3 regions of the Nonomuraea sp. NPDC050536 genome follow, and region 1 is predicted to be linked to each of the others. Evidence: predicted binding sites of a transcription regulator. Region 1 holds the regulator's gene; each other region holds the start of a gene.

What was found. Region 1 encodes LexA, which represses DNA repair genes until DNA is damaged. Its sites were predicted from a motif close to TCGAACANNTGTTCGA; they were not measured.
Region 2: the regulator LexA is predicted to act here: its motif matches at 6,074-6,089, upstream of ACIBHX_RS32330 (Rv2578c family radical SAM protein).
Region 3: the regulator LexA is predicted to act here: its motif matches at 5,076-5,091, upstream of recA (recombinase RecA).

What each region holds. Positions count from the first base shown of each region.
Region 1 covers NZ_JBITHD010000001.1:190,009-200,014, forward strand. Annotated here, with positions in the region: gene ACIBHX_RS00905 (vitamin B12-dependent ribonucleotide reductase) at 1-380, opposite strand, end outside; gene nrdR (transcriptional regulator NrdR) at 377-913, opposite strand; gene ACIBHX_RS00915 (hypothetical protein) at 1,113-1,466, opposite strand; gene ACIBHX_RS00920 (LysM peptidoglycan-binding domain-containing protein) at 1,526-2,386, opposite strand; gene lexA (transcriptional repressor LexA) at 2,593-3,300, shown strand; gene ACIBHX_RS00930 (PASTA domain-containing protein) at 3,527-4,801, shown strand; gene ACIBHX_RS00935 (glycosyl hydrolase family 18 protein) at 4,819-7,368, opposite strand; gene ACIBHX_RS00940 (MFS transporter) at 7,486-8,886, shown strand; gene ACIBHX_RS00945 (TIGR03618 family F420-dependent PPOX class oxidoreductase) at 8,837-9,316, opposite strand; gene ACIBHX_RS00950 (hypothetical protein) at 9,385-9,864, opposite strand; gene ACIBHX_RS00955 (amidohydrolase) at 9,989-10,006, shown strand, end outside.
Region 2 covers NZ_JBITHD010000013.1:130,446-140,451, reverse strand. Annotated here, with positions in the region: gene ACIBHX_RS32355 (PDZ domain-containing protein) at 1-1,346, opposite strand, end outside; gene ACIBHX_RS32350 (hypothetical protein) at 1,442-1,597, opposite strand; gene ACIBHX_RS32345 (nuclear transport factor 2 family protein) at 1,728-2,165, shown strand; gene ACIBHX_RS32340 (GTP-binding protein) at 2,162-3,967, opposite strand; gene ACIBHX_RS32335 (patatin-like phospholipase family protein) at 4,135-4,950, opposite strand; gene ACIBHX_RS32330 (Rv2578c family radical SAM protein) at 5,019-6,065, opposite strand; gene ACIBHX_RS32325 (DUF3040 domain-containing protein) at 6,199-6,477, shown strand; gene ACIBHX_RS32320 (penicillin-binding transpeptidase domain-containing protein) at 6,559-8,133, opposite strand; gene ACIBHX_RS32315 (lysophospholipid acyltransferase family protein) at 8,207-8,866, opposite strand; gene ACIBHX_RS32310 (NUDIX hydrolase) at 9,119-9,715, opposite strand; gene ACIBHX_RS32305 (ABC transporter substrate-binding protein) at 9,985-10,006, shown strand, end outside.
Region 3 covers NZ_JBITHD010000014.1:11,530-21,535, forward strand. Annotated here, with positions in the region: gene rny (ribonuclease Y) at 1-1,280, opposite strand, end outside; partial or broken gene ACIBHX_RS33230 (IS5/IS1182 family transposase) at 1,834-1,977, shown strand; gene recX (recombination regulator RecX) at 2,022-3,863, opposite strand; gene recA (recombinase RecA) at 3,869-4,981, opposite strand; gene ACIBHX_RS33245 (hypothetical protein) at 5,372-5,641, shown strand; gene ACIBHX_RS33250 (DUF3046 domain-containing protein) at 5,624-5,818, opposite strand; gene ACIBHX_RS33255 (hypothetical protein) at 5,850-6,044, shown strand; gene ACIBHX_RS33260 (VOC family protein) at 6,045-6,533, opposite strand; gene ACIBHX_RS33265 (ATP-dependent helicase) at 6,692-10,006, shown strand, end outside.

The sequences.
Region 1 (10,006 bases):
AGCTCGTGGTCGAAGATCTCGGCGTCCTCGTCGGTGGCGAAGTAGCCGTTGTCCACCGCGGTCCTGGTGTACATGCCCACGACCCGGTCGACGAGCTGCTTGAGGCTCCACTCGCGCTGCGGCGTGCCCACCGCGCCGCGGAAGTACTTGGTCGTCACGATGTTGGCCGCGTTGACCGACCAGAACTCGGGGAACTCGACGCCCCGCTGCTCAAAGTTGACCGAGCCGTCGCGCCAGTTCGTCATGACGACGTCGCGGCGCTCCCACGCGATCTCGTCGTACGGATGCACTCCGGGCATGGTGAAGATCCGCTTCATCTTCAGACCCTTGCGCGGCTTCTTACCGCCGCGTGCCACCGAGCCGCTGGCCGTCTCCGTCATGACTCCCCCTTCTCGCCTTTAACGGTCGAGTCCGTCTCACCTGGCACCTTGACGCCCTCGCGGGGATCTCCAGGTGTCCGGTTCGACTCCCTCTCCACCTTCAACTGTTCGATCTCGGCCTCGAAGTCCGCCAGGCTCTCGAAACCGCGATATACCGATGCGAACCGCAGGTACGCCACCTCGTCCAGTTCCCGCAGCGGGCCCAGGATCGCCAGCCCGACCTCGTTGGACGGGATCTCGGCCGCGCCCTTGGCCCTGATGGCCTCCTCGACCCGCTGCCCGAGCTGGGCCAGCGAGTCTTCCGGCACGGGCCGGCCCTGACAGGCCCGCCGCACGCCCGCGACCACCTTGTCCCGTGAGAACGGCTCCGTTACCCCGCTACGCTTGCTCACCATCAGCAACACGGTCTCCTGCGTGGTGAACCTGCGCCCGCACTCCGGGCAGGTCCGCCGGCGCCGGATGGCCGCGCCATCCTCCGTCGAGCGACTGTCGATGACCCTGGTGTCCGGGTGCCGACAGAACGGACAGTGCACGCTCGCGCCTCCTCCGGACATGCGTAAAGCCCGATCCACGGAACCACAATTTGTGGTGAACCTACATCGGTGTAACTACTAGATGTTGTGGTTTCCAACCTAGAAGTGCGCGACCATGAACGCAAGTTGACCGCTCCGATCGGGCCGAAGTCGCTGATCAGGCCAGCTCGCGCGGCATGTGCCGGGCGTGTCGCTCGCGTCAGGCTTCGGCGATCTTGGGGAAGCCGGTCTCGGGCACGCCGTCGGCCCTCGGCAGGATCGGCTCGCCGTTGACATTGGCGAAGCGCATCCACAGGGCGGGCACCACCAGCGCCGCGATGGCCGTGAGCGCGCGGGTGACGCCGCGCGCTAAAGCCCGGCCGACCCCTTCCCCGGCGACCACGGCCGCCGGGTTGTGGCTGAGCGCCGCGAACCGCTCGCCCACCAGCCCCAGTGCGCCGAACGGCATCCCGGAGAATCCGTCGTGCCTGGACGGCTGCTGAAGTTGCACCCAGCCCAGGCTGAGGGAGGAGGTTCGCATTCCGTCGTGGTCGACGGCGAAATCAATGACCATGATCTGACCCTCTCAAGGCCTCCTTGGAGGGGTCGGTCGAGTTAGGTATGGCGGGCCGTTCAGTGCACCGGGACGTACAGTCGCGTGCCCGGGCGGATCAGGGAGTCGTCGAGAGCGTTCAGCCGGACGATCTCGGCCACCACCCTCGCTGGGTCGTCGCCGTGGTCGACGTTCTGGGCGATCTTCCACAGCGTGTCGCCCTGGTCGACGACCACCCACGGCAGGCCCGCATGGCTCGGCACGGCGGCCCCCCGCGCCGCCCACCCGGTCGCCGTGGCACCCGCGAAGCAGATGCCCAGGGTCAGCACGACGAAGAAGGTCACGAGCACGATCCGGCCCCGCCGCGTCAGCCGCACGGCTCCATCCCCCGCCGCGCGCCCCGGGCACGCCTGCCTCCTGGCGGCGCGCCTCGCGCCCACGCGCCGCCGGGCGCCGCTCAACCCCGGCGCGCCCGCCGTGCCGTCGCGGCCGGGCCTCGGCACGCTTTCCGCCGCACCTCGCCTCAGTGCGCGCACCGTGTCGCCGGGGTCGCGCCTCGAAGGCCGCGCCGGACCGTCGGCGCCGCGCCGTGCCGCGCGATCCGGCCGCACCGTCGCATCCCCTCTGCCCCGCCGCGCACCACCGGGGAGTACGGCGGGCCGCCGCGAGCCGGTGGACGCGCCCGCCTCCCTGGCCCTGCCGGCGCCCGGCTGTGAGGTTGGCTTCGGCCGCGGGCGGTGGGCCGTGCCGCCCGCCGTACGGGTGGAGTCCGCGCGGGACGGGGCGTCCCCGAGCCGCGCGCTCCCGTTGCGCGGCTCGGGGACAAGCCACAGGCGGCGGCCCGCCGGGCGGGGCGGGGCCGGGCGCGCCTCGCGGGTGAGATCGGCCAGAAGGGTGAGCTGGGCGTCGTCGTCCGGGTGTGTGATTGTGGTTGTTCGCACGGCTGACCTCCGCAAAAAAGGCCGATCAAAGATCGTCAAATCGAACACGGTGTCGATCGAACTCCCGTACGATGTTCTACACCACGCCGCTGACAATTTCGAGAAAGACTCGAACAATTGTTTGAAGATGATCTTCAGCGGCGATACGGTTGCTGTGTGCGACATCAGGACCACGGACCGGAAGGTCCGCCGGCGAGGAGGAGAGCATGAGCGAGCGGGATGACGGCAACGGGGTCAGCGACCTCGCGGTGCGCCGGCGGGATTCGCTGGGGTTGACCCCGAGGCAGCGCAAGATCCTCGAGGTGATCCGCGACTCCGTCCAGCAGCGCGGCTACCCGCCCTCCATGCGCGAGATCGGCGAGGCCGTGCAGCTGACCAGCACGTCCAGCGTGTCGCACCAGCTGACGGCGTTGCAGCGCAAGGGCTACCTGCGGCGCGACCCGCACCGCCCGCGCGCCCTCGAGGTGCGCCTGCCTGGCGAGCCGGTGCTGTGGGTCGACCCCGAAGCCACCGACGACGAGTCCACGATCAGCCGCCCCACGGCCGCCTACGTCCCGCTCGTCGGCCGCATCGCCGCCGGTGGCCCGATCCTGGCCGAGGAGAGCGTCGAGGACGTCTTCGCCCTGCCCAAGCAGCTGGTCGGCGAGGGCACGCTGTTCCTGCTCCAGGTCGCGGGTGACTCGATGATCGAGGCCGCCATCGCCGACGGTGACTGGGTCGTCGTCCGTCAGCAGCCGGTCGCGGAGAGCGGCGACATCGTAGCCGCGATGATCGACGGCGAGGCCACGGTCAAGACGTTCAAGCGCAAGGACGGCCACGTCTGGCTGGTCCCGCACAACCCGAACTACGACCCCATCCCCGGCGACGAGGCCAGCGTCCTGGGCAAGGTCGTCGCGGTCCTCCGCCGCCTCTGACCCTCCGGCAGTCGGGCGCGCGCCCCCCGCTCGGCGCGCGCCCTTTCGCTGTGCCCCCGTTCCAGGCGCTCCGGGCGAACGCCTGCCTGCGATACATCCTCGGCGATCGCCGCACACGGTCGCCGAGGCCTCCTTCACCATGTGGAGCCGTCCGGGCCGTTGACAGCGGGTGACCGTCGGGCTCTTCTGAAGGCGGCGGCGCAGGGGCCGCGGGAGGGGAGGGGCCATGGGGGAGCTCTACATTCCGTACCAGGGCGGAATGGACTACGGCGTCGGGATCGACACGCCGAGCGGCAACAAGAAGGCGCTGGCCGCCATGGGCGAGCCCAACGAGGTCCAGGGCGCCGCGGGCAGCATCCTGACCTACAGCATGCAGCTGCTGAAGACGGAAGAGGACCTTCAGACCCATCTGGGGATCTCCGCGTCGGCCTCGGGCGGGGTCGGGCTGTTCAGCGCGAGCGCCCGGATGAGCTTCTCGCGCGACCAGAAGATCCACTCCTCGGCGGTGTTCTTCGCGGTGCGGGCGACACTGCAGCTGGCGTTCTCCTCCATCCGCAACCCCACGCCCAACCCTGCGGCGGTCGCGCTGATCAATGACGGCGACATGGACCGCTTCCGCGGGGTGTTCGGCGACATGTTCGTCAGGGGCATGCAGCGCGGCGGCTTCTTCGTCGGCATCTGCCGGATCCAGACCAAGGACAGCACCGAGCAGCAGAGCCTGTCGGCGACTGTCAGCGGGGGATACGCCACTTTCTCCGCCTCCGGCGGCTTCAGCTCCGAGTTCAAGAACGCCCTCAGCAGCAAGAGCATCTCGATCAACGTGTACGCCGAGGGGGGCAAGGTCGCCACGAAGCAACCGGGGAGCCTGGAGGAGTTGCAGGCGATCTCGCAGGCCTGGCCCGCCACGGTACGCGAGGAGGCCGTGCCGTACTCGGTGCTGCTGGACTCGCACGAGATCCTCAACCTGCCGCGCACGCCGAACTTCATCGACCTGGAGCATCAGCAGGACGTGCTGGTGCGGTGCGCGCGGCTGCGCAACCGTGACTGGCAGCTGCTGGAGGACATCGACTACATCCTGGCGCACCAGGACCAGTTCGTCGGGGTGGACGAGGCGGCGCTGGCCAAGCTGCAGGCGGACGTGTCGGACGACCTGGACACGATCGCGGCGGCGGCCTCGCACGCGGTCAACCACCCCAAGGAGGCGTCTTTCCCCGACGGGCTCAAGGCGCTCGCACCGCACCTCCCGGCCCGCAAGGCGGGGCTGCCGCCGCCACCCCAGATGGTCCAGGTCCCCAACCTGATCGGCCAGAACATGGAGGCCGTGCAGACCGCCCCGGAGTGGGCCTGGGCCCGCGAGCTCTTCAATATCGTCGGCGACCGCATCGCGGTCCCCGAACCCCACGGCCGCTCGTGGGTCGTCCGCCAAGATCCTCCGGCGGGCGTCTCGGCCCCCAAGGGGAGTGTTCTGACCATCTACGTCGAACAAGGGACCGAGGACTAGCCCGCCGGAGGACGGGTCTATTTCAGGCCTGCGTCCAGGGCGGTGGTGAGGGTGCCGGTGTCTCCCGACATCTCCCAGATCATCGCGCCGAGCAGGTTCTTGCCGCGTAGCCAGGCCGTCTTCTTCCCGATCGACCAGGTGTCGTCGAAGGTCCACCACTGGCCGTTGCCGCCGGTGTAGCAGAAGGTGGCGACCGCCTGCTCATCATGGTGGACCGTGCAGCCTGGCACCGAGGCGACGAGGTTGCTGTAGCCGCGGGTGCCTGCCTCCTCCTGGAACTGGCCGGGCGCCGCGCCCTGGGCCGCCTGCCACTCGCCGGACTTGCCGCCGTCGGTGACCTGCTGCCAGCCGCGGCCGTAGTAGGCCAGGCCGATGGTGAGCTTGCGCGGGTTCACCCCTGCTTGCAGGTAGACGTCGACCGCGTTCTCGACGCTGAAGTGGAACGAGTACGGGTCGTCGGTGTCCAGGTAGAGGTTGCCCTGGTGGCCGGTGCGGTTCGGCTCCCACGAGTTGTCGCTTCCCGCGCCGTGGAAGTCGTAGCCCTGGATGTTGAAGATGTCCAGGGATTTGGCGACCTCGGGCAGGTCCCAGCCAGCGGCGATCTTGGCCGGGTCGGCGGGGGTGAAGGCCGTGAGCTGGTAGCGCTTGCCCGTCTGGGCGGTCAGCGCGTCGAGCTGGCGGCGGAACTCGGCCAGCAGCAGCGTCAGGTTCGCCTTGTCGTTGGGCGAGACGTGGTTGCCCGCGTGCCCCTCGGCGCCCGGCCACTCCCAGTCGATGTCGATCCCGTCGAAGATCCCGGCGGCCGTGCCCGGCCCGCCGTAGGTGTTGTAAACGGGCAGGTTGCCCTTGATGTAGGTGTCGATGCAGGAGGCCACGAACTTCTTGCGCGAGGCGTCGGTGGCCGCCACGTCGGAGAAGTACTTGGAGTAGGTCCAGCCGCCGATCGAGATGAGCACCTTCAGGTCCGGGTGCTTGACCTTGAGCTTCTTGAGCTGGTTGAAGTTGCCCTGCAGCTTGTCCCACCCGGAGTCGGCCACGCCGTCCACCGACTGGGCCGCGCTGAAGGGCCGGCCGTAGTCGGCCTCGGCGTCACCCGCGCCGTCACCCTGCGAGGGGTCCTGCGGGTTCTGCGTGGTGCCCTTGGTGACGCCCTGCAGGCACGTCAGGTTGACCGGGTCGAGGTTGGCGAAGGCGTAGTTGATGTGGGTGAGCTTGGCGGCGTTGCCGGTGGTCTCGAGGTTCTTCACGAAGTACTGCCGGCCGTAGATACCCCATTGCACGAAATATCCGACCCGGGCGTACCCCGTCTCCACCACGTCCGACGTCGTCACCGACACAGCGGCCGAGGCGGGCGAGACGTTGTCGTAGAGGTCCCGCGCCCGGACGGTGAACGAGTAGGCCGTCGAGGGCGACAGACCCGAGATGGTGGCCGTGGTGCCCATGACGGTCGCCGCGACGGAGGTCCCGACGTAGACGTCGTAGTTGGCGACCCCGGTGTTGTCCGTGGAGGCGTTCCACGCCAGGGAGACCGTGGAGGAGGTCTTGCCGGTCGAGCGCAGGCTGGCCGGTGCCGACGGCGGCTGCGTGTCGTCGGAGGGGTTGTTCGTCTTCACCGTCAGCGGCGAGGAGGCGGGAGACAGGTTCCCCTTGCGGTCCTTGGCCTTGACGGTGAACGTGTAGGAGGTGTTCGGCGTCAGCCCGGTGATCGTCGCCGAGGTTCCGGTCACCTCCGTGCCGTTGGAGATCACGTAGCCGGTGATCGGCAGGCTGCCGGGTGTGGCCGCGTCCCACGCCAGCGAGATCGTTTTGGTCGTCTTGACCGGCGACCGCAGGTTCCCCGGCGTCCCCGGCGGTGCGTCGGGCGAACCGTCGCAGTTGACGTCGTTCACCCGGCAGCCGGTCGGCTGGGCGCCGGCCGTACTGACCGTGAAGGTCGGGCTGTAGGGCTCGGTCGAGCCGCCTGCCGCGATGGTCGTGTTGTAGTAGACGGGGGAGAGCGTGACGGTCCGCCCGTTCTGCGAGATTGTGCCGTTCTGGGCGTTGGCGGCGGTCACGCCGGCGGGCAGGTCGAAGACGACCGTCCAGCCGTTCAGCGCGGTGGTCGTGTTGTTGGCGATCACGAACTTGGCCGAGGTGCCGCTGACGGTGTAGGTCGCGCTGACGAGTGGCGGGGGAGGCGGGTCGCTGCCCGTGCCGTCGCAGTTCGCGCCGTTGATCGTGCAGCCGGTCGGTTGTACGGCGGAGCTGAGCGTGACCTTGGGGCTGTAGGGCTCGGTGCTCTTCCCTGCTCCGAGCGAGTTGATGTAGTAGGCGGGGGTGAAGGTGACCCTGGTGCCCGCCTGGGTGATGGTCCCGTTCTGCGGGTTGGCGGCGGTCACACCGGAGGGCAGGTCGAAGACCAGGCTCCACCCGGTGACCGTGGTCGTGCCGGGGTTGCTGACGACGAACGTGCCGGTGGTGCCCGCCAGGCTGAAGGTCGCCAGCAGCCGGGCGGCCGCGTGGGCGGGGACGGTGCCGAGGGCGATGATCACGAGGACGGCGATCAGGGGGGTGACTAATCGGCGCACGTTCAGGACCTTTCTTTAAAGAAAGTTTCCTAACAATTACGTGGATGGTAAGCCCGAGTCACGTCTCCCGCAAGGCCCGTCCTAGGCTGAGATGATCGTCGAATAGGGGGATATTTCGTGAAGTCCGGCCGGATGCTTCCCGTTCTGCTCTCGGCCTGGTTCATGGCGCAGTTCGACTTCTTCGTGGTGAACGTGGCCGCACCCGCCTTCCAGCGCGAGCTCGACGCGGGCCCGGCCGCGCTGGAGCTGATCGTGGGAGGCTACGCCTTCACCTACGCCTCCGGCATGATCACCGGCGGCCGCCTCGGCGACAGGTACGGCTACCGCCGCCTGTTCGTGGCAGGCGTGGCCGCCTTCACGATCGCGTCCCTGCTGTGCGGCCTGGCGGTGAACCCGGTCCAGCTGGTGATCGCCCGGCTGCTCCAGGGCCTGGCGGGCGCGGCCATGGTCCCGCAGGTGCTGGCGATGATCTCGGCCGTCTTCCCGCCCGGCGAGCGGGCGCGCGCCATCGGCTGGTACGGCGTGGCGGGCGGCCTCGGCTCGATCGCCGGTCAGGTGCTCGGCGGGCTGCTGCTGACCGCGAACCTGTTCGGCCTCGGCTGGCGGGTGATCTTCCTGATCAGCCTGCCGATCGGCCTCGTCGTGATCGCGCTGGCGATGCGCGTGCTGCCGAAGGTGGCGCACAGGCCGGCCAAGCTCGATCTGCTGGGCGCGGCCGGGCTCGCCATCGGGCTGGCCCTCATCCTCGTCCCGCTCGGGCTGGGCAACAGCGCGGGCTGGCCTGCCTGGACGTGGATCTGCCTGGCGGCCAGCGTCCCGGTGCTGGCGCTGACGGTCCGCTGGCAGTACGTGCTCGGCGCCCGCGGCGGGCAGCCGGTGCTCGACCTGGCGCTGCTGAAGGTCCGCTCCTACCTGGCGGGCGTCGGCGCGATCGCCGCGTTCATGGCCTACTTCGCCTCGTTCATGTTCACGCTCACGCTGCTGCTGCAGGGCGGCGAGGGGCTGGACGCCTTCCACGCCGGGCTCGCGTTCGCGCCGATGGGGGTGCTGTTCTCGGTCACCTCGCTGCTGGGCACCCGGCTGGTCAGGAGGTACGGCCTGCGGATCGTGATCCTCGGCGGCCTGATCAGCGCCTCGGGCCTGACGCTGGTCGCGGTGGCGGACGGCGCCGGGCTGCCATGGATCATGGCGGCGCTGATGCTCGTGGGCGCCGGCAACGGGCTCGTGCTGCCGCAGCTCATCGGGGCGGCGCTGGTCGAGGTCGCGCCGCATCAGGCGGGCATCGGATCAGGGTTCCTGTCCACCGCCCAGCAGTTCGGCGGATCGGGCGGGGTCGCGGTGATCGGTGCCGTGTTCTTCGCGGCCTCGGCCGGCGGCGACTACGTGCGCGGCATGCGTACCTCGGCGCTGATCGACCTGGGCCTCATCCTGCTGGTCATCGCCGTGGTCGCCTACAACGACCGCCGCGCTAACGCGCGTCGAGCGCGGTCCCGTACAGGCGCGATGCGCGAAGCCTGATCACCAGCCGGCGGTCGGCGACCATCTGGCGCAGGAAGGCGGCCTGGCCGGCGGGATCGGCGAAGCCCGGCGACATCGCCAGCAGCTCCCTGCCCACCTCGTCGCCCGGCCGGGCGCTCTCGGGGGAGATCTCCGCCTCACCCTCGGCCACGGCGAAGGCCATGAAGTCGTCGCTGGCCACGTAGAGCGCGGCTCTGGGGTCCTTCTGGAGCTGGCGCACCTTGGCTCGCCCCGCGACCGTGGAGATCCGCACGACCCGCTGTTCGGGATCCCAGTTGTAGATCACGGTGGACAGGTTCGGGTGGCCGCTGGACTTGTTGGTGGCCAGCGCGCCGAACGTCTGCGAGGCCAGCAGCCTGGACAGCTCCTCGTCCGTCTCCATCCGCGGCCCCGGCCCGTGCCCCGGGCCGTACGTCTGCTCTTCGGACATGTCCGGACTCTATAGGGCATGTACGGCAGGCCGCGCCATGGTGCGCGGCCTGCCGTACAACGTGAACGTCAGGACGGGGTGGAGCAGTTGTCCCAGTTCGTGCGTCCGCCGTAGGCGGCCTTGCCGTCAGGGCTGATGATCACACCCGAGTACTTCACGCAGCGCGGCGCGTACTCGCGGACCGGGCCCGCGTAGAACTGGTACTTGCCCGAGTCGCTCCGCCTGATCGGGTCCTGCTTGGTGTCCTTGACCGGCTTGGGCTGCACGATCAGGGTGGCGGAGGCCGTCGTCTTGGACCCGGTGTAGCGGGTCTTGAGCGTGACCACGCAGTTGGACTGCTTGGCGCGGTTGTAGAGCAGGTAGACGCGGCCGTAGGAGACGCCGCGGTACGCCACGTCCCTGCTGCCGTCGTGGGTGACCCGCCCGTAGCCCGCGCCGCAGACCCCTTCCGGCGTGTAACGCGCGGCGATGGCCTGGGCGGGGCTGGCGATGAAGCCCCCCACCGCCAGCGAGGCCGCCACGGCGACGGTCGTCACGGACTTGCGCATGCACTTCCCCCTAGAACTTGACTGAAGATCTGGACAACCATGCCCGAAATTGGGTTAAGGGGTCTAGGGGATGTCCGGAATCCGCCGCAACAGGGGCTCCAGCTAAGGCGATAGGTTGCGATCCATGAATGTTGCCATTACC
Region 2 (10,006 bases), on a different contig from region 1:
AGCACCGGTTCGCTGGCCTGGGCGGTCCGGCCGGATTCGGGGTGGTAGAGGTTGATCGCGGTGGTCTGCGGGGTCAGCGGGCTCGCCCAGGCCAGCCACTGCCCGTCGGGTGACCAGGCCAGGTCCTCCGGCGCGCCGTGCGGGTTGGCCTCCACCAGGACGGCGGGCCCGCCTGCCAGGTCGAGCAGGTGCAACTCGTGGCGGTGGTTGGTGACCGCGACGCGGTCATGGGCCGGGTCGCAGGCCAGCTCGATGATCCTGCCCAGTCGCGCCAGGGCGGGGCCGCCGAGTACGAGCAGGGATTCCTCGTCGCCGTCGTCGCTGGCCGCGGCGATCAGCCGGCGGCCGTCGTTGAGCCAGGTCACCAGCCGGTAGCGGACGCCGTCGGCCTCGCCGTGCTGGCGGACGGGTCCTTCCCAGCAGGCCATGGTGTAGGCCTTGCCGCGGGCGGCGACGGCCAGGGCGCTGCCGTCGGGGCTGAGGGTGGCGCCGTCGAGGTAGTCGGCGGCCTCGACGAAGCGGCGGTTGCGCTGGGTGCGGGAGGAGGCCAGCCGTACCTCCAGCCTGCGCGGTTCCTGGACGGGGTCGAGCAGCGGGTCGAGCAGGTACAGGTCGGCGCCGGCGTGGTAGACCAGGCGGCGGCCGTCGCCGGTCAGGTTGCGGGCGTAGTAGTCGCGGTGGTGGGTGTGCTTGCGCAGGTCGCCGCCGTCGGGGGTGCAGGAGTAGACGTTGCCGACGCCTTCGTGGTCGGACAGGAAGCACACCCGTTCGCCGCTCCAGCATGGCGAGGCCAGGTTGCCGGGCAGGCGGATCAGTCTGCGGAACTCGCCGTCGCCGTCGGGGTCGATCCACAGGTCGCCGGTGGTGCCGCCGCGGTAGCGCTTCCAGCGGGCGGGGTCGGCGGTGTTGCGGCCCAGCACGATCATGCCGCCCGGGCCGTGCGCGATGGAGGTCGCGGGCCCGTACGGCAGGCGTTCCGGCACCCCGCCGGGCGCGAGGCGGTGCAGCCAGGCGCGGCCGTCGAAGGGCTGGGTCTCGTCGCTGGCGTACAGGATGCGCTCTTCGGGGTCCCAGCCGGTGACGGTGCAGCGGGCGCCGTGGAAGGTCACCCGGCGGGCGGCGCCGCCCTCGGCCGGCATCACGTACACCTCTTCCGGGCCTTCTTCGCGGCCGACGAAGGCGAGCTGGTCGCCGCGCGGGGAGATGCGCGGGTAGCGGGCCTCGGCCTGGCCGGCGGTCAGGCGGAAGGCGCGGCCTCCGGTGGCGGCCACCATCCACAGGTCGTCTTCGGCCGCGAACACCACCACGTCCTGGAAGATCGCGGGGAAGCGCAGGTAGGCGGACATGCGTCCTCCGTGAGGAGACAACCGGGGGCCGGTGCCCCCGGTTGTCGGATCAATGTCCAGGACGGCCGGGACTCACACCCGCGCCGTCCGGCGGCTCACTCCTCCGGCGGCATCATGGGCCGGGTGGAGGGCTGAGCGGAGGCCTGGGTGGAGGCCATGCGCTTTGCGGCTTTGGCCTGCCGGGTCGTCTTGATGGCGGCCTTCTTGGCCTTGCCGGACTTGGCGACTGGTTTCTTGTTCGTCTCAGCCATCGTTGTTTCCCCCCGAATGAGATGAGATGCGCTGTTTGGCGCACCAAAGCGCTTAATACCCACTTGCCTCGCAAACCTGACACGTCGATGGTGGTCGGGACGCCCGCCGTACCCCCTGGAGCGTGACCGCATGGATCTGGCCGAGCTCACCGACCGCGCCGCGATCATGGACGTCGTCGTCGCCTACGCCACCGCGCTCGACACCCGCGACTGGAAACTGCTGGCCGAGCAGTTCACCCCGGACGCCACCTGGGCCTACCCGGGGATGATCGAGCAGGTGCGCGGCCCCGAGCAGATCGCCGCCGCCCTCGGCGCCGGGCTGCGCGGGCTGGAGGCCACCCAGCACCTGCTCGGCAACCACCACATCCGCCTGGACGGCGACCAGGCCGAGCACACCTGCTACTTCCAGGCCCAGCACGTACGGCGCGGCGCTCCCGGCGGCGACACCTACCTGGCCGCCGGCCGCTACAGCGACGTGCTGCGCCGCACGCCCGGCGGCTGGAAGATCGCCGCCAGGCGGCTGAGCGGCATGTGGAGCCAGGGCAGCCTCGGCGTGTTCAGCCGCTAGAGCGGTCGATCCCCTGACGGCGCCGACAGCCACACCCCTTCGCCGTGCGACAGGCCGGGCAGTTGCCGCTCGAAGTCGTGCACCCGCCGGGCCGGCAGCTCACCCCTGATCAGCCACGTGTCGCCGTGCTGCAGGGTGTCCGACAGTTCGGCGCCCAGCCCGGCCAGCCGCGCGGTCACCGGGCTGAAGGCCTGCGCCGGGATCTCCAGCTCGAAACGGTGGCACGGCTCGTACACCCGGGTGCCCGCCCGTTGCAGCGCGTCCATGAGCACCTCGGCCGTGCGGCCGCGGAAGTCGCTCGCGGTCGAGATCGGCGAGGCGTAGCCGGAGCGGGTCAGCGTCACGATCACGTCGGTCACCGGCCAGCCCTGCGGGCCGCGCCGCAGCGTCACCGCCACCGTGTCCTCGATCGCCCGCTGGAAGGCCGCCGGCAGCGAGCCCAGCTCCACCCCCAGCCGGTAGGTCAGGCCCGACCCGCGCGGACCCGGTTCCACGCGCAGCCCCACCGTGGCCCAGAAGTCGTTGCGGCCGTGCCGGGTGATCTCCTCGGCCGTCTCCCCGACCCCGGCCGGGCGCTCCAGGTAGACGGGGCTGCTGGGCTCGAACTCGGCCTCGACGCCGAAGTCGCGGGCCAGCGTCTCGGCGATGACCTCCTTCTGCACCTCCCCGTACAGCAGCACCGACGTCTGGCCGCCGGCCAGCGTCCTGATGCTGATCAGCGGGTCCTGCTCGGCCAGCGCCGCCAGCGCCGCGTGCACCTGCCCCCGCTGTCCGGTACGGCGCGGCCGTACGACCGTCTCCAGGCTGGGCGGCGCGAAGTGGTGGACGTGCTCGCCCGGCTCGGGCGGGCTGCCGACCCGGTCGCCCACCCGCACCTGCGGCACGCCCCACACCTTGGCGATGTCGCCCGCGCACGGCTCGTCGCGCCCTCCGATGACGCGCAGCGCGGTGGGCCTGGCCTCGTACTGCTCCACGCCGCCGCCGGGGCGCCTGCGGTACCAGGTGGTGCGGCGGCGGACGTGCAGCGTGCCCGCGCGCAGGCGCACGTAGGCCACCTTCTCGCCGGTGGGGCCGCGCTCGATGGCGAACACCGTGCCGCTGGTGCCCGTGCCTGTGCCCGTGCCTGCCGTGGTTGTGGTCGGCAGCAGGCGCAGCCCGTCCAGGAGTTCGGTGACGCCCTGACCGGTCATCGCCGAGCCGAGGAACACCGGGTGCAGCACGCCCTCGGCGCACTGCCGGGCGATCGCCTCCTCGATCTCCTCCGGGGTCGGGGTATCGCCTTCGACCAGGCGTTTGAGGATGGCGTCGTCGTGCTCGGCCAGGATCTCCGGCGCGTCCGGATCGTCGATCGTGACGGCGGCCGGCGACAGGTGCCGCCGGATCTGCCCGAGCACCTGCAGCGGCCGGGCGCCTGCCCGGTCCAGCTTGTTGACGAAGATCAACGTGGGCAGGGCCAGGCGGCGCAGCGTCTTCATCAGCACCCGCGTCTGCGGCTGGACGCCCTCCACGGCCGACACGACCAGGATCGCGCCGTCCAGCACGCCCAGCGCCCGCTCCACCTCGGCGATGAAGTCGGAGTGCCCGGGCGTGTCGATCAGGTTGACGTGCAGGTCGCCGACCGTGAACGCCGCCACGGCCGTACGGATGGTGATGCCGCGCCGCCGCTCGATGTCGCCGGTGTCGGTCTGGGTGTCGCCGCCGTCGACGCTGCCCAGCCGGTCGATCGCGCCGGTCTGGAACAGCAGCCGCTCGGTCAGGCTGGTCTTACCCGCGTCTACGTGCGCGAGGATGCCAATGTTCAAACAAGCTTGCATGCGTGGTCGGGCCTTCGGGAACTCGCGTGCCAATGGGGCGCTGGGAGACGTCGAGGCCCCGCCGCATCGCGAGCTCCTTCACAAGATCGACCACATGAACCCGCTCATCCTGTCATCCCGCCCTGGCACCGGTCGACCGAATTTCCGTCTTCCGCTTACCGGGGCCAGGCGGCGGCGATGACGGTCGCGGCCGGCGCGGCCTGGCGCAGGCCTGCCTGGTAGGACGGTTGCCAGGCGGCGCGGTCGTGCAGATCGGCGCCGAAGACGGCGATCGTCTGCTCGTCGGGTGCCACGGTGATGGCGCCCGCGGGCGGCTCCTGGCGGAACAGGTGGGCCAGCGGTTCGATGAGCAGCAGTGGGTCGGCGCCGGTGGCCAGGTGGGCGTTGCTGCCGCCGCCCAGGGCGCCGTCCATGTAGCGGCGACCGGCGATGGTGATGGGTGGGAAGGCGGCGGGCATGGCGGTGCTGGCCGCGACGGCCGCCTGCAGGGGGATGCCGCTGGTGGAGTCCCAGGCCTGCGGCTGGCCGGAGTCGATGTCCACGGCGCTGATGACCAGGTGGGCCGGCCAGTCGGCGGCGGGTACCAGGGCGGACATCGTGGCCAGATGGATCTCCTCGGGCGCGGGAGCGGCCTCGACCGCCAGCCGCCCCACCCGCCGCAGCCGTTCGGCGGGCTCCACCCCCTCCTCGCCGAGCAGCGCGAACACCCGCCCCATGGCCGCCGGGTCAGCGGCCCCCGCGCCGACCCGCCCGCTGCCGGGGTCGGCCGCAGCGTCCGGGCGACGGGAGAGAGCCAGGCGGTCGAGATCGCCCCCGGTGGCCAGTAGCGCGCCCACGATGGCGCCCGCGGAGGTGCCGACGATCAGATCGGCGGCGGCCAGATCGACCCCATGCCGGCGCAGCCCAACCGCGAGACCCGCCAGCCAAGCCGTCCCGACGACACCACCAGGCCCAAGAACCAGTGCATTCATGAAACGCAAGTCTGCTACCTCAACCACGGTTGAGCTCAAGTCGGCATCCCGCTTCACGCACTTGCGGCTCAATCGAGGCCGAGGTCGAGGGGGAGTTGCTCGGGTTCGGCGGGGGTGGGAGGGGTGGGGCGTGGGGGTAGGCGGCGGGTGCGGGAGGGGGTGGGGCGGCCGATGCCGTGGCGGGTGGCCAGTTCCTTGATCTGGGCGGTGATGCGCTGCTGGTAGGCCTGGGGTGCGTAGGCGCCCCTGCCGTACAGCTCGAGATAGCGCGGCACCAGACGCGGGTGCTCGCGAGACAGCCAGCCCAGATACCACTCGCGCGCGCCGGGCCGCAGGTGCAGCACGATGGGCGCGAGGTGGGTGGCGCCGGCCGCGGCGATCTCCTTGACGGTGCGCTCCAACTGGTCGGGTGAGTCGGTCAGGTACGGCAGGATCGGCGCCATCAGCACGCCGCAGCCGATCCCGTGGTCGTTGAGCGTCGCGCACGCCTCCAGCCGCCGCAGCGGGTGCGGTGTGCCGGGCTCGACCGAGCGCCACACGTCGGCGTCCACGAACCCCACGGAGAAGTTCGCCCCCACCTCGGTGACCTGCGCGGCCTCGGTCAGCAGATCCAGATCCCGCAGGACCAGCGTCCCCTTCGTCAGGATCGAAAAGGGATTGGCCGCATCCCGCAACGCCTCGAGGATCCCGCGCATCAACCGGTAACGCCCCTCGGCCCGCTGATAGCAGTCGACGTTGGTCCCCATCGCGATGTGCTGTCCCCGCCAGCGAGGCGAAGCCAGCTCCCGCCGCGCCAGCTCGGCCGCGTTCACCTTCACCACGATCTTCGAGTCGAAGTCCGCCCCGGCATTCAAATCCAGATATTCGTGCGTTTTCCGGGCAAAACAGTAAGTGCAGCGGTGCCCGCAGCCTCGGTAGGGGTTGATGGTGTGGGTGAAGGAGACTCGGCTGGCGGCCGGGACGCGGTTGATGATGGAGCGGGCCTGGATCTCGTAGAAGGTCGTGCCGCGGAACTCCGGCGTGTCGAAGGTGCGGGTGACGGCGCCGCGGGCGAACAGCGGCGCGAGGGGTTCGGCCTCGTCCGCATCGGTCAGCCGCAGGTTGTCCCAGCGCATGCCTTGATTAGAACAAGTTTTCGAGGATGATCGCAACAGGAAAGAGCTTGCAATTACCTGCCCAGCTGGGGGCTAATGATCTTCAGGGTTGGGCAGAAAGTCCGCACAGAGCTTGCGTTCCGGAGGTGCACTTATGGCCTGGTCGCAGGACGAGGAGCGGATGCTCGCGCAAATCGAGCAGCACCTCGTCGATGAAGACCCTCGCCTGGTCGCGCGGCTCGAGTCGTTCAACGACCGTGCCCGTCGCAGCGAGGCGAAGGCCCAGGGCGAGCCAAGCATGCGGCGCCGGCCGCGCCGTTCGACGGTCATCATCCTGATCAGCTGGCTGTTGATCGCCACGCTGGTCGCCACGCTCCTGATCATGGTGTTGCGCCACGAGGCCGCGGCCCTGGCCCTGGCAGCTTCCCTGTAAAGCCCGCCGTACCCAAACTGTCCGAAATAAAGGGTCAAGTACGGCATGTGCGGCGTGTCGCGGCAACGGTGGCGAACCCTCCTACAACCCCCGAAGGAACGCGGCTGCCACCGGAGCCGCCACCTTACCCCCGGTACCTCCGGCCTCGACCACCACCGCGAAGGCCACGTCCCCCTTGAACCCCATGAACCACGCGTGCGTGTCGAGCTTGTCGCCGGTGCCGAACTCGGCGGTGCCCGTCTTGCCGCGCGTGCCGGCCGGCAGCCCGGCCGACTTGGCGGTGCCCTTGGTGACCACCGCCGACATCATCGCGTGCAGCTTGCCGACGGCGTCGGCGGACAGCTCGCGCGGCTGGGCCTTCTGCTTCAGTTCGGGCACCAGCGTGGGCGGGCGCCAGGTGCCGGAGGCGATCGCGCCCGCCACCGAGGCCATGGTCAGCGGGCTGGCGGTGATGCGGCCCTGCCCGAAGGCCTCGGCGGCCAGTTCGGAGTCGGAGGTGGCCTTGGGGCAGCTGGGCTTGGCGGCCGGCACGCCGATGTTGAGCGGCTGGTTGAAGCCCACCTGCTCGGCGGCGGCCAGCAGCTTGGCCGCGCCCAGCTTCTGCTCGGCCAGCGGGGCGAAGGTGGTGTTGCAGGAGTAGGCGTAGGCGTCCAGGAAGGTCAGCGACCCGAACTCTTCCTTTTCGGAGTTGCGGACTTTCAGCCCGCCGACGGTGGCGTACTTGGGGCAGGTGACCTTGTCGGTGGGGGACAGGCCGGCGTTGAGCAGGCCGAGCGCGGTGACGGTCTTGAAGGTGGAGCCGGGCGGGTAGCGGCCGTCCAGGGCGCGGTTGAAGCCGCCCTGGTTGTTGACCACGGCCAGGATCTCGCCGGTGCCGGGTTTGATGGCCACCATCGAGGTGGGCTTCTTCATGTCCTTGACCGCGGCCACGGCGGCGGCCTGGGCGCGCGGGTCGAGGCTGGTGCGCACGTCCTGGCCGTCGTGGCCCTCGATGGTGTGCAGCGTCTTTCCGGCCAGCTGGATGTCGGTGGTGGGGGTGCCGGCCAGGCGCTGCTGGAAGGTCTCCTGCAGCCCGCCGCGGCCGACGGCCTGGCCCACCTGGTAGGAGGGGCCGAGCTTGGTCACGTCCTTCTTGGTGGCCTTGTCCAGGAAGCCGACCAGCTGCTGCACCGAGCCGCCCGCGGTGCCGTCGTCGATGCGGGCGCCGCCGGCGTCGGTGATGGTGGCGCGCGAGGGCCAGCGGGTCTTCAGCGTGAAGCTCTGGCCTGCGGCCATGCCGGGATACAGCGTTTTCGGGCTCCAGTCGACCTTCCAGGCGCGGTCGGCCACCTTCAGGTCGATGCTGCCCTGGTAGCTCCACTGGCCGAGGTTCTTCAGCGTGAGCGTGGCGGTGTAGGGGACGCTGGCCGTACCGTCGCCCTGGGCCGGCTTGCCGAGGTTCACCTTCACCGACTGCACGGCCAGCGCGGTGCGCATCTGGCCGTAGGCGGCAAGCGGCTGGGGGCGGGTCAGCTCTGCGGTCATGGCGGCGTCGTTGCCGGACTGCCAGGCTGCGGCGAAGCGGGCGGCGGTCTCGGCGGGCGTGCCGCGGGTGTGCAGCACGTAGTAGGCGCCGCCGGCGGCGGCCCCCACCACCAGCACGGCGGCGCCGGACACGATCGCGATGGTACGGCCACGCGCCACTGGTCAGCCCCCTGAACGTCGACGGATCCCCGAGCTTAGCGACAGATCAGGGCATACCGCCCGACGCTTTGACGCTCGCGGCGTAGGCGGACACGTACTCCTGACCGGACAGCTCCTGGATGGCGGCCATGATCTCGTCGGTGACGCGGCGCCGGTCACGGGCGCTGGTGTGGTCGCCGTCGAAGGTCATCGGCTTGCCGATGGTGATGCCCACCCGGGCGGGCCGCGGAACCTTCGCCCCCAACGGCAGGACCTTCTCGGTGCCGCTGAGCGCGATCGGCAGCACCGGGGCGCCGGTCTTGAGCGCCAGCCAGGCCACGCCGATCTTGCCGCGGTACAGGCGGCCGTCGGGCGAGCGGGTGCCCTCGGGGTGGATGCCGAACAGCTCGCCGCGCTCCAGCAGGTCGGCGGCGGCCTCCAGCATGGCCTGGGCGGCGTGGGCGCTGTCGCGGTCGATGGGCAGGCTGCCACCCAGGCGCATGAAGAACTGGGAGATCGGGTTGCCGGAGAAGTACTCGTTCTTGGCGGTGAAGGTGACGTGGCGCGGCAGCAGTGCCGGAAGCAGGAAGGAGTCGATCACCGACAGGTGGTTGGCCGCCAGGATCGCCCCGCCCCGCCTGGGGACGTGCGCCGCGCCTGAGATGTGCGGGCGGCACATCGCGTGGGCCAGCGGCGTGGCGACGGACTTGACCACTTGGTATAGCAACAGGCTCTCCTGGACGTTCCTCGGACGGGCGCACCCCACCATAGAGCAGGCGCCCCGCCGTCTGGCGGGGCGCCTGAGAAGCCTTTAAGGCCGATGTGGCGGTCGCCTCCTCGGCGAGAGGCACAACACGGCTCCAGCCGAACGGTATTCCGTGAAGGCGGTAATTTGCGGCCCGGGGGACACAAACCACATCGGCCACTCGACTCTAACGGACATCCACCGGCACGTATTCCATCCCGGCCCAAGATTGCGTCACGTTCTGGTCCACCGGGGCTGCGCGACATCGAAAACGCGCAGGTCACGGCCTCGCAGGGCCACTTCGGCGAACTGCCACAAAATCGCGCCCGTCGGCGCGTGCACCACGATGCCGGGGCCCAGCGGCATCTGCAGCAGCCCGCCGCGCCAGCGCGGTACGCCCGGCGCCAGGAAGCTGTCCAGCGCGACCGCGTGCACCGAGGCCACCTCGCGGGGGTCGGCCACCGGCTGCTGCGTCCCGCCGAAGGCCACCACGGGGGTGATGACGAACCCGGAGTCGGTCACGAAGTCGTCCAGCAGCCCCGCCACCCGCACGCCGCGCACCGCGGTCTCCTCGGCCAGCTCCCGCAGCGCCGCCTGCACCGGCTCCTCGCCGTCGTCCAGCCGCCCGCCCGGCAGCGCCCACTGGCCCGCGTTGCGGCCGCGCGGGGCGCGCTTGATGAGGATCGTGTACGGCAGGCCGTCCGGATCCTCCAGCACGCACACGGTGACCGCGGCCCGGCGCAGCCCGTCGCCGTCCGGCGCCCGCCGCACGGCGAAGGCGGCCAGGTTGGCGGTGATGAGCTCGTGCAGGCGGGGGATCGGGGGAAGCACCCGGCCAGGATCTCATGAGGGGAAGGCGGACCCCGGCCGGGCAGCCTCGGCCACGGTATCAACGATCAAGGACCTGGGACCCGGATCGCGTTCAGCTTTTCACGCCCCCAGTCGGCAGGCGACGGCCTCTTGTCAGCGGTTGACTGATCGGGAAAGATCACTTACCTGGTGTACGGCAGGCCTCCCACCAATCCCCGTATTACCTACTGATTGACTCGGTTATCATGGCTCGCACCCGAGCCCGCTTCGCCGCGAGGAGACAAGACCGGATGATGATCAGGAACAGGGTCG
Region 3 (10,006 bases), on a different contig from region 1:
TCGTTGTGGTGCGCCTCGATGGCGTGCACCACGTCCTCCTCCTCGCCGTAGCGCCGGGCGATCTCCGCCCCGATCAGCGCGTGGCTGCCCTCGACCTCGTGCGTGAGCGCCTTGCCGATGTCGTGCAACAGCGCGCAGCGCTTCATGAGCTGCTGGCTCATCTTGAGCTCGGCGGCCATGATCCCGGCGATGTGCGCCGACTCGATGAGGTGCTTGAGGACGTTCTGCCCGTACGAGGTGCGATAGCGCAGCTGGCCCAGCAACAGCGTGAGTTCGGGGTGCATGTCCGTGATGCCCAGCTCGACCAGCGCATCCTCGCCCGCGCGGGCGCACAGGTCGGCGACTTCGGCGCGGCTGCGGTCGTGGGCCTCCTCGATGCGCTGCGGGTGGATGCGCCCGTCGAGGACGAGCTTCTCCAGCGTCAGCCGCGCCGTCTCCCGGCGTACCGGGTCGAAACACGACAGCAGCACCGCTTCCGGGGTGTCGTCGATGATGAGGTTCACACCGGTCGTCGACTCGAACGCCCGGATATTTCGCCCCTCGCGGCCGATGATGCGGCCCTTCATCTCATCGCCGGGCAGATGCAGCACGCTGACGACCGACTCCGCCGTCTGCTCCGCCGCGACTCGCTGTACGGCGAGCGTCACGATCTTCGTGGCGCGCTTCTCGCCCTCCTTGCGCGCGTCCCCCTCGATCTCCCTGACGATCAGCGCGGCCTCGCGCTTGGCCTGGTTCTCGATCTCCTTGACCAGCTCGGTCTTGGCCTGATCGCCGGTGAGCCCGGCGACGCGTTCCAGGATGCGGCGGCGCTCCCCCTCGACCTGCAGCAGCTCCACTCGACGGTCGGCCAGCTCGACCTCGGTCTCGGCCAGCTTGCGGTCGCGCTCGGTCTGCCTACGGGCCTCCTCGTCCAGGCGCTGCTCGCGTTCGGCCAGGCGGCCCTCGCGGCGTTCGAGGTCGGCGCGGAGCTCCTTGAGCTCGGACTTCAGTATCCGGCTCTCTTCCTCCACCTCGCGGCGCATCTGCGCGGCGCTTTCGGCGAGGCCCTCCGACCTGCGCAGGATCTCCTCGGCGTCGGACTCGGCCTTGTCTCGGATCTGCCCCGCCTCCTGGCGGGCCTGCTCCAGCTCATGGTGGACGGCGGCTACCTGTTCGGGCGTGGGCTTGGCCGCGCGTGGAGCGTTACCGGAGGTGCGGCGTACGACGAGGACAAGCGTGGCGATCATCCCGATCGCGAGCAGGAGCACAGCCACCGACAGCACCACGACTAGCGGCCCCATGTGCGCCCCGCCCTCCTCGTATCGTCACGACTCGCGGCCTCGAAACGGGAGGGGTCACATGCGCGGCACGGAATGCGGCTGGACCGATTTCTGCCCAAGGCCGACCGGGCGTCGACTGCTGTAGCCGACACCTCGCCCGCCTCGGTCAATCGAGCTCGTACGTCCGTCGTTCACCGGTATGGCAATCCGCGCTGCGCGGAGTAACTCCTCACTGCCGTCGAGGTTATGCGTCGAACAAGTCACGAGCAAGCAAACGCGTCATCAAGCGTGTCTTACTAGCTGCCCCTTCGCGATTCGGGCAGATATCGCCCGAATCGCACCACTCCCCCGGCGCCCCAAGATCGCCCCCTTCGGCATCCCCGGCAAGGAGAACATCCACTTCGTCGACATACTCGACGATCCCCCTCATGCGCCCCGTACGCCGCGGTTGCGGTGGGCGGAGACTACGCCGCGGTTCCGGTGGGTGAGGACTACGCCGCGGTTCCGGTGGGTGAGGACTGCGCAAGCAACGCGGCCGCAACGGCGGTCGGCCACTCGGCTTTGACCGCGCCCTCTACAACGCGCCCTCTACAAGCGGCGCAACGTGGTCGAACGCTGCTTCAACCGACTCAAGCAGCTCCGCGGCCTGGCCACCGGCTACGACCAGACCGCAACCTCCTACACCGTCACCATCGCATCACTACTGCTCTGGCGATGATCATTTGAGGACACGCCCTACGCCGTGGTTCGGCTGAGTGGGGGCTAGAAGGGGTCTTCTTCGATTTCGATGCCTTCTTGTTCGAGGGCTTCGCGGACTACGCGGTAGGAGAGGCCGGGTGGGTAGCCCTTGCGGGCCAGCATGCCGGCCAGGCGGCGGGTGCGGGCCTGGGGGTCGAGGCCTCGGGTGGCGGAGAGCTTGCGGTCGACCAGGCGGCGGGCGGTTTCGAGCTCCTGGTCAGGGTCCAGGCGTTCGACGGCTTCGTTGACGGTTTCCGAGTCGACGCCGCGGTGGCGGAGCTCGGCGGCCAGGGCGCGCTTGGCCAGGCCGCGGCCGTGGTGGCGCGAGTCGACCCACGCCTCGGCGAACGCTTCGTCGTTGATCAGCCCCAGCTCGGAGAACCGGTCGAGCACCGTCTCGGCGGCCTCATCGGGGATGTCCCGCTTGCGCAGCGCCTCGGCCAGCTGTGCCCTCGTCTTCGGCGCCATGGTCAGCAACCGCAGCACCACCGCCCGCGCCACCGACTCCGGATCCGCCGGCGCCCCGGACGCGGCCACCGAACCCTCATCAGGCCCTTCAGGCAGCCACCCCCCACGCCCACCAGACCGACGCCCACGACGCCGTCCACCACGGGATCGTCCGCCAGCCCCCGTAACGCCACCAGACTCCGACCCACGCCCCGACGCAGCGGCACCGCCAGCCCCCGAGGCATCGTCACGTCCGCCCCACCCGCTAGCCCCCGAAGCGGCACCATCTCCTCCGCCCCACCGGCCAGCCCCCGAAGCGGCACCGTCTTCTCTGCTCCGTCGGCCGGCGGGAGAGGGGGCGTCGTTCTGTTCGTTCTGCAGGATCGCGGTTGCGGGGTTGGCCCAGCCGATGGACTCTCGGTCGGCGGAGTCCGTAGTGGCATGTGTCCAGCCACCGGGATCCGAGGTCGCGGGATCCGAGGTTCCGGGATCAGAGGTTCCGGGATCAGAGGTTCCGGGATCAGAGGTTCCGGGATCAGAGGTCGCGGAATCCAAGGTCGCGAGATCCGCGTTGGCGGGGTCCGGGCTGTTGGTGTGGTTGGGCGAGTCGGAGCGGGGCTTGCGGCGGCGGCGAGAGGGGCGGCGGGAGGGCTCGTCGGGGTCGGCCATCGGGGGCTGCCACCAGGCGGCTGGCGCTGGATCGTCGGGCGCGTTCTTGGTCGCCTCGCCTATCTCGCGAACGCCGAACGTGGGCGTGGCAGGCCCGGATGTACCTGTTGCGAACAGGCCGTTCCAGGGGTCGTCGTGGGTATCCGCTCCGGACGAGTCATCCGCGGGAATGGCATAACCCGGCCCCCACGCCTCACGCCCTGAACCCGAGCCCGCGGAACCCGCCCCTGGGGCTCCGCTCCCCCAGGCGCCAGAACCCGAATCCACGGCCCCACTAATCCAAGTGCCAGAACCCGATTCCTCGACGCCACGTCCCCAGGTGCCAGAGCCGGCTTCCTCGGCCGTATGACCCCAGTCGCGTGAACCGGAGCCGTCGCCACCCTCGGCACCGTGACTCGTCGCGTCACCACGCCAAGAACCCATGGAGCCCGGCGCGTCCTCATTCCACGACCCCTTGGAACCTGAACCGCCAGACCATCGACCCGGCGCACCCATATCCCACGGACCCGCGGAACCCGAGCCACCAGACCACCGACCCGGCGCACCCCCGTCCCCCAGACCCACGGAGCCGGGCGCGCCCGCATCCCGCGGAGCCGCGGTACGTGAGTCCGGCGGGTCCGTGGGGGGCGGGGTCGGGTTGGCGGGTTGTGGACCCGTGGTGTCCTGGGGCGTCCCGGACCCGCGGTGGGGGCGGGGTGGAAGGGAGGCTGGCCAGGCGCCCCGGTCGGGGGGTGGGTCCGCGTCGCGCATGGGGATCAGACGTCGCCAGGCTTGGGCGTGGCGGCGGCCTTGGCGGCTCGGCCTGTGGCGGCCGGGGCGGCGGCGGGCGCGGGAGCCTCGGCGGGCGCAGGAGCCTCGGCGGGCGCGTCGAGGCGGGGGCCGACGCCGAGCTTGTCCTTGATCTTCTTCTCGATCTCGTTGGCCATGTCGGGGTGGTTCTTCAGGAAGTTGCGCGCGTTCTCCTTGCCCTGGCCGAGCTGGTCGCCCTCGTAGGTGTACCAGGCGCCGGACTTGCGGACGAACCCATGCTCCACACCCATGTCGATGAGGCCACCCTCACGCGAGACGCCCACGCCGTACAGGATGTCGAAGTCGGCCACGCGGAAGGGCGGGGCCATCTTGTTCTTGACGACCTTGACGCGGGTGCGGTTGCCGACCGCCTCCGTGCCGTCCTTCAGCGTCTCGATGCGGCGGATGTCGAGGCGGACCGAGGCGTAGAACTTCAGCGCCTTACCACCGGTCGTGGTCTCCGGCGAGCCGAACATGACGCCGATCTTCTCGCGCAGCTGGTTGATGAAGATGGCGGTGGTGTTGGTGTTGTTCAGAGCACCCGCCACCTTGCGCAGGGCCTGGGACATCAGGCGGGCCTGGAGGCCGACGTGGCTGTCGCCCATCTCGCCCTCGATCTCGGCCTTGGGCACCAGAGCGGCCACCGAGTCGATGACGATGATGTCGACCGCGCCCGACCTGATCAGCATGTCGGCGATCTCCAGCGCCTGCTCACCGGTGTCGGGCTGGGAGACCAGGAGGGCGTCGGTGTCGACGCCGAGCTTCTTGGCGTATTCGGGGTCGAGGGCGTGTTCAGCGTCGATGAAGGCCGCGATGCCGCCGGCGCGCTGGGCGTTGGCCACGGCGTGCAGGGCGACCGTGGTCTTACCCGACGACTCGGGGCCGTAGACCTCGACGATCCTGCCGCGCGGCAGGCCGCCGATGCCGAGCGCCACGTCCAGGGCGATCGACCCGGTGGGGATCACCTCGATGGGAGCTCGGGCGTCATCGCCGAGGCGCATGACGGAGCCCTTGCCGAACTGCCGCTCGATCTGAGCGAGGGCAGTCTCAAGGGCCTTCTCGCGGTCGTTGATAGCCATGGGAACTCCCCTGGAGGGTGTCGTGGTCGGTCCAGTCGAGTGAAAGCTACGGGCTCCCACCGACATTTTCCGGAGAAGCCAAGTTTCATCGTAGCCGAACGACTGTTCGATCACATCTCTAACACGCCGTTACACCGCCTGCTGTACGGCAGGCCGCCGCCACCGCCGCCCGCCGTCGTGAGCTGGGGACCTGCGACCGAGCGCCACCGGCGAGTCGATGACGCTCGCCCGCCGTTACGGCGCTTCGCCGGGCGTGTGCCGCGGTCGCGGTGGCTCGCCGTACAAGACGCGCGGTGACATTAGAGTCATGCGCCGATTTGGGGCCCTCACATACGTGGGCAATACGACAGGCGTGTTGTCGCAGGCCAGCAGGTGGGGAAACCCTGAGGTGTGGCGAGCTCGTACACGAGTGAACGGCGCATCCATCTCGAGGCCCTGGCCGGACTCCTGCCCGATCACGGGCTGGTGAGCCGGCTGGTCGGTAACGACGATCCGGTGCTGTGGGTCTGGCACCCGCGCACGGGCAGACAGACGATCATCTTCGCCACGCCGACGCACGACGGCTGGCTCTACCTGTGGTCGGCGGGCGGTCAGGGCGCCGCCGACGACCTGGAGCGCACGGTGCTCACGCTGAAGGAGGCGCTAGCGCAGCCGGGATGAGACGTTCTCGACCTGGCAGACAGCGCGCCACACGGTCTTGGCGCTCTCGCCCTCGGCCAGCGCCTGCTGCACGGTGCGCCCGCCCAGCGGGGCCACGACGTAGTCCGCGGCCCACGACTCGGCGTAGCTGTCGCCGAAGTGGGCGCGCATCCGTCTCCAGAACTCGGTGAGGCGCATCTTCCAAGTATGGGGTGGGTAGGACAGTGCCATGCCAAAGACCCCCAAGGCTTCACCCCCGAAGACCGCCAAGATCAAGGCCAATCGCGCCAGGCGCCGCCGCCTGCAGTCTCTCCAGCGGCTGGCCGTACAGAAGGAGAGAGCCGACCGCTCCGAACGGCACGCGGGCATCAGGCAGGATCCGCGCGCGGGCACGCCGCGCACGCGCAGGGCGTCGCGGCGTTAGTCACATCACGCGCGAGCCGTACATCTCACCCAGATGGTCGGCGAGCAGCTCCAATCTGGCGCCGTCGGGGTCCCTGAAGTAGATGGAGGCGCCGCTCTCGATCTGGTGCGGCACGCCGGCCATCTCCAGCTTGCCCCGCAGCCGCTCCCAGGTGACGGGGTCGACGGAGATCGCGATGTGGTGCAGCCCGCCGAGGACCTCCTGGTAGGGCCCCAAGTCGAGTCCGGGGAAGTCGAAGAAGGCAAGGAGGTTTCCGTTGCCCACGTCGAAGAAGAAGTGGTTCGAACCCTTGAAGTCGCGGTTCTCGATGATCTCCGTGAGCGGGAACTCCAGCAGATCCTGGTAGAACCGGATCGTTCGCTCCACGTCCGAAGAAAGCAGCGCGAAGTGGTGCAGTCCCCGCGCACTGCTCGGAGGCCGGCGCACTAAGAGGTGGCGCGCCCTGATCTCCTCGCGCTTGGCCTCTATGGCTGCGTAATCAATGGTCACGGTCGCTCTATGTCCCCTCGAGGGCCCCCTCAACCACTCGCCGTGGGGACGCTTTCGTTTTCTGTCGGTACGGCGAGGCACTATGTGAACGTGAGCGAGCTTGTCGAGCGAACCAATCAAACACAGCACTTCGGCGATGTCGCGCGGGCGGAGCCCGCGTGACATCGCTGGACCACTTCAGCCCGCTGACCAGGCAATGGTTCGAGGGCGCCTTCGCCGCGCCCACGTCGGCCCAGGAGGGGGCGTGGGACTCGATCGCGCGGGGTGACAACACTCTGGTCGTCGCGCCCACCGGGTCCGGCAAGACTCTGGCAGCCTTCCTCTGGTCGCTGGACCGGCTTTCGCTGGAGGCTGACAGGAAGGGCACGAAGGTGCTCTACGTGTCGCCGCTGAAGGCGCTGGCCGTCGACGTGGAGCGCAACCTGCGGGCGCCGCTGGCCGGGATGAAGCAGACCGCGCGGCGGCTCGGGCTGCCGGTGCCCGAGATCTCGGTGTCCATCCGCTCGGGCGACACGCCCGCCGAGGACCGCAGGCGGTTCGCCGCCAAGCCGTCCGACATCCTCATCACCACCCCGGAGTCGCTGTTCCTGCTGCTCACCAGCCAGGCACGGGAGGCGCTGAGCGGCGTCGAGACCGTGATCGTGGACGAGGTGCACGCGGTGGCCGCCACCAAGCGCGGCGCCCACCTGGCGCTGAGCCTGGAGCGGCTGGACGCGCTGCTGGACAAGCCGGCGCAGCGGATCGGGCTCTCGGCGACCGTGCGGCCCGTGAGCGAGGTCGCCGCCTTCCTGGGCGGGGCGCGCCCGGCGTCCGTGGTGCAGCCCCCGTCGGACAAGCGGATCGAGGTCGAGGTCGTCGTCCCCGTCGAGGACATGGCCGAGATGGAGACCAGGCCCAATGAGGAGGAGCCGGTCAGCAGGTCGATCTGGCCGCACGTCGAGGAGCACCTGTTCGACCTGATCGGCGCGCACAGCTCGACGATCGTGTTCGCCAACTCCCGCCGCCTGGCCGAACGGCTGTGCTCACGGCTGAACGAGCTGGCCTACGAGCGCGAGTCTGGCCTCGACCTGTCGGCGTGGGACGTGCCCGCCGAGATGATGGCGCAGGCGGGCTCGAGCAAGGGCGCGGTGCCGGAGATCGTGCGGGCCCACCACGGCTCGGTGTCGAAGGAGGAGCGCGCCCAGATCGAGGAGGCGCTCAAGTCCGGCCGGCTGCCCGCCGTGGTCGCCACTTCCAGCCTGGAGCTGGGCATCGACATGGGCTCCGTCGACCTCGTGGCGTGCGTGGAGGCACCGCCGAGCGTGGCCAGCGGGCTGCAGCGCATCGGCAGGGCGGGCCACCAGGTGGGCGCGGTGTCCAAGGGCGTGATCTTCCCGAAGTACCGCGGCGACCTGGTGCAGACGGCCGTGGTGGCCGAGCGGATGAAGAGCGGCCAGATCGAGGAGCTGCGCTACCCGCGCAACCCGCTCGACGTGCTGGCCCAGCAGATCGTGGCGATGACCGCGATGGACGAGTGGACGGTCGACGAGCTGGAGAGCGTGGTCAAGCGGGCCGCGCCGTACACCACGCTGCCCAGGAGCGCGCTCGAGGCCACGCTCGACATGCTGGCCGGGCGCTATCCCAGCGAGGAGTTCGCCGAGCTGCGCCCGCGCATCGTGTGGGACAGGGTGAAGGGCACGCTCCAGGGCCGTCCTGGTGCGCAGCGGCTGGCGGTGACCAACGGCGGCACGATCCCCGACCGCGGGCTGTTCGGCGTGTTCCTCGTCGGCGAGAAGGCGTCCAGGGTGGGCGAGCTGGACGAGGAGATGGTCTACGAGTCGCGCGTCGGCGACGTGTTCGTGCTGGGCGCGACCTCGTGGCGGATAGAGGACATCACGCCCGACCGGGTGCTGGTCTCCCCCGCGCCGGGTCTGCCGGGCAAGCTGCCGTTCTGGCACGGCGACGCGCCCGGCAGGCCGGCCGAGCTGGGGCGGGCGATCGGCCAGTTCCTGCGTTCGCCCGAGGAGAAGCGGCTGCGGGAGGCGGGTCTGGACGCCTTCGCCTCGGAAAACCTGCTCGCCTACCTGAAGGAGCAGCGCGAGGCCACCGGCTACGTGCCCGACGACCGCACGCTGCTGGTCGAGCGCTTCCACGACGAGCTGGGCGACTGGCGGGTGGTCATCCACTCGCCGTACGGCGCGCGGGTGCACGCGCCGTGGGCGCTGGCGATCAACCGGCGCCTGCGCGAGCGGTACGGCATCGACGTGCAGGCCGTGCACTCCGACGACGGGATCGTGCTGCGCATCCCCGACACGCTGGCCGAGCCGCCCTCCGACGTGGCCGCCTTCGACGCCGAGGAGATCGAGCAGATCGTCACCGAGGAGCTGGGCGGGTCCGCGATGTTCGCCTCCCGCTTCCGTGAGTGTGCCGGGCGGGCTCTGCTGCTGCCCCGCCGTACTCCCGGCAAGCGCAGCCCGCTGTGGCAGCAGCGGCAGCGAGCCGCGCACCTGCTGGGGGTGGCCTCGCAGTACGCCTCGTTCCCGATCGTGCTCGAGACGATGCGCGAGTGCCTGCAGGACGTCTTCGACGTGCCCGGGCTCGTGCAGCTGATGCGCGACATCGCCGCGCGCAAGGTGCGCGTGGTGGAGGTGGAGACCTCGCAGGCCTCGCCGTTCGCCGCCTCGCTGCTGTTCCACTACGTGGGCGCGTTCATGTACGAGGGCGACGCGCCGCTGGCCGAGCGGCGGGCCCAGGCGCTGGCGCTGGACACCTCGCTGCTGGCCGAGCTGCTCGGCCAGGCCGACCTGCGCGAGCTGCTCGACCCCGACGTGATCGTGGAGGCCGAACGCGAGCTGGCGCGGCTCGACCGGCCGCTGCGCGACGCCGAAGACCTGGCCGACCTGCTGCGCACCCACGGGCCGCTGGTGGCCGACGACGTCAGCGTGCGGGGCGGCGACCCCGCCTGGCTCACCGACCTGGAGAACGCGCGGCGGGCGCTGCGGGTCCGCATCGCGGGCGAGGAGCGGTGGGCGGCCATCGAGGACGCCGCGCGGCTGCGCGACGCGCTGGGCGCGCCGCTGCCCGTCGGGGTGCCGCACGCGTTCCTCGAGCCCGTCGCCGATCCGCTCGCCGACCTGGTCGCGCGCCATGCCCGCACGCGCGGCCCCTTCCACGCCGGTACGGCTGCCGCCAGGTTCGGGCTCGGCGTGGCCGTGGTCACCGACACGCTGCGGCGCTTGGCCGCCACCGGGCGGGTGGTCAACGGCGAGTTCAGGCCCGGCGGGCGGGGCGAGGAGTGGTGCGACGCCGGGGTGCTGCGGATGCTGCGGCGGCGGTCGCTGGCCAGGCTCCGCAAGGAGGTCGAGCCGGTCGCGCCCGAGGCGCTGGCCCGGTTCCTGCCGGTCTGGCATGGGATCACCGGCTCGCGCGCTCCGGTCGCCATGGACTCTCTGGTCGGGGCGATCGAGCAGCTGCAGGGGGCGGCGGTGCCCGCC